DNA from 3 places in the Streptomyces yongxingensis genome. Region 3 is predicted to be linked to each of the others. Evidence: predicted binding sites of a transcription regulator. Region 3 holds the regulator's gene; each other region holds the start of a gene.
The links. The regulator HrcA, encoded in region 3, represses chaperone genes, less so after heat shock. The targets are predictions, from matches to a motif close to TTNGCACTCNGNNNNNCNGAGTGCNAA.

Region 1 (2,263 bases), 2.3 Mb from region 3:
ACGTCCATTCCGACCTGGTCGAGCTTGAGGCCGACCTCCTCGGCGATCACGGTGCCGCCCGTAAGGGTGGCGATGTCGCCGAGCATGGCCTTACGGCGGTCACCGAAGCCCGGGGCCTTCACCGCGACGGCGTTGAAGGTGCCGCGGATCTTGTTGACGACGAGGGTGGAGAGGGCCTCGCCCTCCACGTCCTCGGCGATGATCAGCAGCGGCTTGCTGGCGTTGGCCTGGATGATCTTCTCCAGGAGCGGCAGCAGGTCCTGGATGGAGGAGATCTTGCCCTGGTGGATCAGGATGTACGGGTCCTCGAGGACGGCCTCCATCCGCTCCTGGTCGGTGACCATGTACGGCGAGAGGTAGCCCTTGTCGAAGGCCATGCCCTCGGTGAAGTCGAGCTCCAGACCGAAGGTGTTGGACTCCTCGACGGTGATGACACCGTCCTTGCCGACCTTGTCCATCGCCTCGGCGATCAGCTCGCCGACCTGCTTGTCCTGGGCGGACAGCGCGGCCACGGCGGCGATGTCGGACTTCTCGTCGATCGGGCGGGCGGTGGCCAGCAGGTCATCCGAGACGGCCTTGACCGCCGCGTCGATGCCCTTCTTCAGGGCGGCCGGGGAGGCGCCGGCGGCCACGTTCTTCAGGCCCTCGCGGACCAGGGCCTGGGCCAGAACGGTGGCGGTGGTGGTGCCGTCACCCGCGATGTCGTTGGTCTTGGTCGCCACCTCCTTGACGAGCTGGGCGCCAAGGTTCTCGTACGGGTCCTCGACCTCGACCTCACGGGCGATCGTGACACCGTCGTTGGTGATGGTGGGGGCACCGAACTTCTTGTCGATGACGACATTGCGGCCACGGGGGCCGATGGTCACCTTGACGGTGTCCGCGAGCTTGTTGACGCCGCGCTCGAGGGCGCGACGGGCGTCCTCGTCGAACTTCAGGATCTTCGCCATGAGTTGCGTATGTCCTCTCAAACAAGCCGTGCCCCGACCCCGGTTTCAACTGACACGGGCACCGGGGCACGGCTCATAGGCAAAACTTCGGTGATTACTTCTCGACGATCGCGAGGACGTCGCGAGCCGAGAGGACGAGGTACTCCTCGCCGCTGTACTTCACCTCGGTGCCGCCGTACTTGCTGTAGAGCACGACGTCACCGACGGAGACGTCGAGCGGAAGGCGCTTGCCGTCCTCGAAGCGGCCCGGGCCCACGGCCAGGACGACGCCCTCCTGGGGCTTCTCCTTGGCGGTGTCCGGAATGACCAGGCCCGAGGCCGTGGTCTGCTCGGCGTCGAGCGGCTGGACCACGATGCGGTCCTCAAGCGGCTTGATGGCAACCTTGGAGCTGGTGGTCGTCACGATCCGACCTCCCCCTTCGGAGATCTCACGGGGTCAACTGTCTGAGGTGGCGACCAGGTGGATCCGTCGTCGCGGGTGCCGGACCTGCCCGTCGCTGTATCCCTGGCACTCATCGGTCCCGAGTGCCAGCCTCGACATTATGACGCGGTTAGCACTCAGTCAACTAGAGTGCCAAGCGACGCGGTGGCGACCTTCGTGCGGCACTCCGTCTCCGTTCCACGGAGAGCCCTCACCGGGGCCGTTCCACGGAGAGCCCTCATACGTAGTCCTCCAGTCGTCCGATCGTGAAGCCCTGGTCCTGGATCGCCCGCACCAGCCCCGTGATCATGTCGGTCATCGACTGACCCTCGAGCTGCTCCGGCCCCCGGAAGTGCGCGAGCACGATGTCCCCCGGCCGGAGATGGTCGCCGGAGCGGTAGGCCAGACCGTGGGTCTCCATCTCGGCGCGCCACAGCACCACCGTCCGCACGCCGCAGAAGGCCGCCGCCCGCAGCGTCGTCTCGTCGTACTCCCCGAAAGGGGGACGGAAGAGCTCCGGCTGTTGACCGAAGCGGTGCCACAGGTTGTCGCGCTGGCCGCAGATCTCCCGCACCTGGTCGTCGTAGGCCATACCGGCCAGGCTCGGGTGGGTCAGGGTGTGGTTCTCCATGGGGTTGCCGAGCCGGCGCAGCTGGTCGAAGTAGTCGTAGTGGGTCCCGATCACGTTGTCGGTAAGGAACCCGGTGAACGGCAGCCCGAGCTCGCGGGCCTGCTCCACGAAGCGCGGGTCCTTCTCGATCCCGTCGTCGATCGTCACGAAGACCACCCGCTGGTCGGTCGGCACCCGCCGCACGGTCGGCGGCAGTCCCCACTGCTGCGGGCCGGACCGCCCGAGCGCGGGCTTGACGGCGGGCGGGGCCGGGGGCCGCGCCAG
Region 2 (2,263 bases), 2.7 Mb from region 3:
GCGGTCGGCTGGCTGGGCGCCTACGGCCTGCGGCATGTGGCGCTGCCCGCCTCGGGTCTGTACCCGATCGCGGTGATCGCCATCGCGGTGACCGCCTACGCGGAGGGTTCGCTGGCGCACGGGTCCGGCTTCCTCGCCGTCTACCTCGCCTCGCTCATCATGGGCAACGCACGGCTGCCGCACTGGCCGGCGACGCGCGGCTTCGCCGAGGGGCTGGGCTGGCTCGCCCAGATCGGGATGTTCGTCCTGCTGGGGCTGCTGGTCACCCCGCACGAACTGGGCGACGACATCCTGCCCGCCCTCGCGGTGGGGCTGGTGCTGACCGTGGTGGCCCGTCCGGTGTCGGTCCTGCTCAGCACGGCGCCGTTCCGGCTGCCCTGGCGGGAGAAGGCGCTGCTGTCCTGGGCGGGGCTGCGCGGGGCGGTGCCGATCGTGCTGGCGACCATCCCGATGGTCAGCGATGTGCCCGACAGCCGCCGGATCTTCAACATCGTCTTCGTGCTGGTGATCGTCTACACCCTGATCCAGGGGCCGACGCTGCCCTGGCTCGCCCCCCGGCTGCGGCTCGAGGAGCCCGAGCCGGCCGACCTCGGCATCGAGTCGGCGCCACTGGAGCGGCTGCGCGGCCATCTGCTGTCGGTGTCGATCCCCCAGTCGTCCAAGATGCACGGCGTCGAGGTCGGCGAGCTGCGGCTGCCCCCGGGGGCCGCGGTCACCCTGGTGGTCCGGGACGAGACCAGCTTCGTACCGCTGCCCTCGACCGTGCTGCGGCGCGGCGACGAGCTGCTGGTGGTGGCCACGGACCCGGTGCGCGACGCGGCGGAGCGGCGGCTGCGGGCGGTGGGCCGGGGCGGCAAGCTGGCGGGCTGGCTGGGCACGGGAGCGGGTTGAGGGGGCCTGCCGGAGGCTGCCTCAGGCGGTGTGTTCGATCACCGTATGTCTCGTCCCAGTGGACTGACGGGCGGGAATACTGCACTATGGAGCGTCGTTAGCACTCATTGAGTGAGAGTGCCAGGAGGAAGAACGTGCCGACCTACCAGTACCAGTGCACCGAGTGCGGCGAGGGCCTCGAGGCGGTGCAGAAGTTCACCGACGACGCGCTCACCGACTGCCCGAACTGCAAGGGACGCCTGAAGAAGGTGTTCTCGGCGGTCGGCATCGTGTTCAAGGGCTCCGGCTTCTACCGGAACGACAGCCGCTCCTCCTCCAGCACCTCGAGCGGCGGCTCCAGCAAGGCGGCGGCGAAGAGCGAGGGCTCCGGCTCGTCGTCCTCTTCATCCTCGGACTCCTCGTCCTCGGACTCGTCGTCCTCGTCCTCCTCCTCGACGTCTTCGTCGTCGGCGTCGACCTCGTCGTCTTCGTCGTCCTCGACGTCGAGCTCGGCCGCCTGATCGGGCCGCCTGGTTCTTCGGCTTCATCGACACCCTGTCACCTCCACCGGGAGGCGGCGGGGTGTCGTTCGCGTGGGCGCGGGTGGCTAGGGTGATCACATGGTCGAGACCAGCAGGCAAGCAGACATAGGGGTCATCGGGGGATCGGGGTTCTACACGTTCCTCGACGACGTGACCGAGATCACCATGGAGACTCCCTATGGGGCGCCGAGCGACTCGCTCGTCCTCGGCGACATCAAGGGACGGCGGGTCGCCTTCCTCCCTCGGCACGGCCGCAAGCACCATCTGCCGCCGCACCGCATCAACTACCGCGCCAACCTCTGGGCCCTGCGTTCGCTCGGCGTACGACAGGTTTTCGGCCCATGCGCGGTCGGCGGGCTGCAGCCGGAGTACGGACCTGGCACGCTGCTCGTCCCGGACCAGCTGGTGGACCGCACGAAGGGGCGTACACAGACCTACTTCGACGGCGAGCAGCTGCCGGACGGCCGGATTCCGAACGTGGTGCACACCACGTTCGCCGACCCGTACTGCCCGGTGGGGCGGAAGGCGGCCGTGGACGCGGCGCGCGGACGCGGCTGGGAGCCGGTGGACGGCGGGACGATGTGCGTGATCGAGGGGCCGCGCTTCTCCACTCGCGCCGAATCGCGCTGGCATGCGGCGCAGGGCTGGTCGGTGGTCGGCATGACGGGCCACCCGGAGGCGGTGCTCGCCCGTGAACTGGGCCTCTGCTACACGTCGTTGACGCTGGTCACCGATCTGGACGCGGGGGTCGAGACCGGCGAGGGCGTCACCCACACCGAAGTGCTGAAGGTCTTCGGGGAGAACGTGGGCCGACTGCGCGAGGTGCTCTTCGACGCGGTGGGCAGGCTGCC
Region 3 (2,263 bases):
CCGAGGGCGAGCAGTCGGTCGAGGGCGGCGGGCCAGTGGCCGGGGATCGCGTCGGGCCCGGCCTGGGGCGTGCCGGACTCCTCCACCAGATCGCCGCAGAAGACCACCTCGGGCCGGCCGGGCACCAGAACGGCCAGGTCATGGGCGGTGTGGCCGGGCCCCACATTGGCGAGCAGCACCGTACGGCCGCCGAGGTCGAGGCTGAGCTCCCCGCAGACCAGGTGGTGCGGGGAGGCCAGATGGTCCACCGCCTCGGTGGCGGCGTCCCGGTCCACCCCGTGGCGGATCGCGTCCTCGCGCAGCGTCTCCCGCTCACGGCGCAGCAGCTCGTCCAGGCCCGTGGCCCCGTAGACCTCGCAGCCCGCGAAGGCGGCCGAGCCCAGGACATGGTCGAAGTGCGGATGGGTGAGCGCGATCCGGGTGGGGCGGCGGCCGGTCAGCCGGGTGATCCCGGAGCGCAGCTCGGCCCCGGCGCGCAGGGTCGCGCCGGTGTCCACGACGAGGATGTCGGTCAGGCCGACGACCACGCCGACCGTCTCGTCCCACTCCGGCATCCGGCGGCGGGCCACACCGGGCGCGAGCCGCTCCCAGCCCGCCTCTTCCCAACACGTCTCCATACCGCGACGCTAGCTCAACGGGGATGGGGAGAGTTGCTGCCAGCGGCGGCTCTTGCCCATGCCACCGCACCCCGCCGTACACTGGCGGAGGGGTTCTGGCACTCGTGCCCGGTGAGTGCCAGGCGGACGACCTGATGAGACCGCTGGACTGGAGGTGCGCGGGGTGCTCAGCGAACGCAGACTCGAGGTGCTGCGTGCCATTGTCCAGGACTACGTGGGGACGGAGGAGCCGGTCGGCTCCAAGGCGCTCACCGAGCGGCACCGGCTGGGGGTCTCCCCGGCCACGGTGCGTAACGACATGGCCGCTCTGGAGGACGAAGGCTTCATCGCCCAGCCGCATACGAGCGCCGGGCGGATTCCCACGGACAAGGGCTATCGCCTCTTCGTGGACAAGCTGGCCGGAGTCAAGCCACTGTCCACCCCGGAGCGGCGGGCCATTCAGAACTTCCTGGACGGTGCGGTCGACCTCGACGATGTGGTGGGGCGCACGGTCCGGCTGCTGGCGCAGCTGACCCGGCAGGTGGCGGTGGTGCAGTATCCGTCGCTGACCCGGTCGACGGTGCGCCATGTGGAGCTGCTGCCGCTGGCACCGGCCCGGGTGATGCTGGTGCTGATCACCGACACCGGTCGGGTGGAGCAGCGCATGGTCGACTGTCCCACCCCGGTCACCGAGGATTCGCTCGCCGATCTGCGCGCCCGGCTCAACAGCCGGGTCGTGGGGCGGCGTTTCGCGGATGTGCCGCAATTGGTGCAGGATCTTCCGGAGTCCTTCGAACAGGAGGACCGGGGGACCGTCTCGATCGTACTGTCGACCTTGCTCGAGACGCTCGTGGAGGAGACCGAGGAGCGGCTGATGATCGGCGGCACCGCGAACCTCACGCGTTTCGTGCATGATTTCCCCCTGACGATCCGGCCCGTTCTGGAGGCACTCGAGGAGCAGGTCGTCCTCCTCAAGCTGCTGGGCGAGGCCAAGGACTCGGGTATGACCGTGCGGATCGGGCATGAGAATGCTCACGAGGGGCTCAACGCCACCTCGGTCGTCGCGGTCGGCTACGGTTCCGGCGACGAGGCGGTCGCCAAACTCGGCGTGGTCGGACCGACCCGCATGGACTACCCCGGAACGATGGGAGCGGTACGCGCAGTGGCACGTTACGTCGGACAGATCCTGGCGGAGTCGTAAGTGGCGACGGACTACTACGCAGTCCTGGGCGTGCCTCGTGATGCCTCGCAGGACCAGATCAAGAAGGCATTCCGGCGGCTCGCCCGCGAGCTGCATCCGGACGTGAACCCGGATCCGAAGACCCAGGAGCGGTTCAAGGAGATCAACGCCGCTTACGAGGTCCTGTCGGACCCGCAGAAGAAGCAGGTCTACGACCTGGGCGGGGACCCGAATGCCGGGCCGGGCGGCGGTGGCGCCGGCGGCTTCGGCGCGGGTTTCGGCAACTTCTCCGACATCATGGACGCGTTCTTCGGCACCGCCTCGCAGCGCGGTCCGCGCTCCAGGACCCGGCGCGGTCAGGACGCGATGATCCGCCTGGACGTGGAGCTCAGCGAGGCCGCGTTCGGGACCACCAAGGACATCCAGGTCGACACCGCGGTGGTCTGCACGACGTGCAGCGGCGAGGGCGCGGCGCCGGGCACCTCGG

Region 1: the regulator HrcA is predicted to act here: its motif matches at 1,499-1,525, upstream of groES (co-chaperone GroES).
Region 2: the regulator HrcA is predicted to act here: its motif matches at 989-1,015, upstream of ACZ6TD_RS19700 (FmdB family zinc ribbon protein).

What each region holds. Positions count from the first base shown of each region.
Region 1 covers NZ_CM145717.1:4,984,278-4,986,540, forward strand. Annotated here, with positions in the region: gene groL (chaperonin GroEL) at 1-947, opposite strand, end outside; gene groES (co-chaperone GroES) at 1,042-1,350, opposite strand; gene ACZ6TD_RS21060 (polysaccharide deacetylase family protein) at 1,607-2,263, opposite strand, start outside.
Region 2 covers NZ_CM145717.1:4,666,430-4,668,692, forward strand. Annotated here, with positions in the region: gene ACZ6TD_RS19695 (potassium/proton antiporter) at 1-891, shown strand, start outside; gene ACZ6TD_RS19700 (FmdB family zinc ribbon protein) at 1,026-1,391, shown strand; gene ACZ6TD_RS19705 (S-methyl-5'-thioadenosine phosphorylase) at 1,491-2,263, shown strand, end outside.
Region 3 covers NZ_CM145717.1:7,330,699-7,332,961, forward strand. Annotated here, with positions in the region: gene ACZ6TD_RS31115 (MBL fold metallo-hydrolase) at 1-617, opposite strand, end outside; gene hrcA (heat-inducible transcriptional repressor HrcA) at 781-1,797, shown strand; gene dnaJ (molecular chaperone DnaJ) at 1,798-2,263, shown strand, end outside.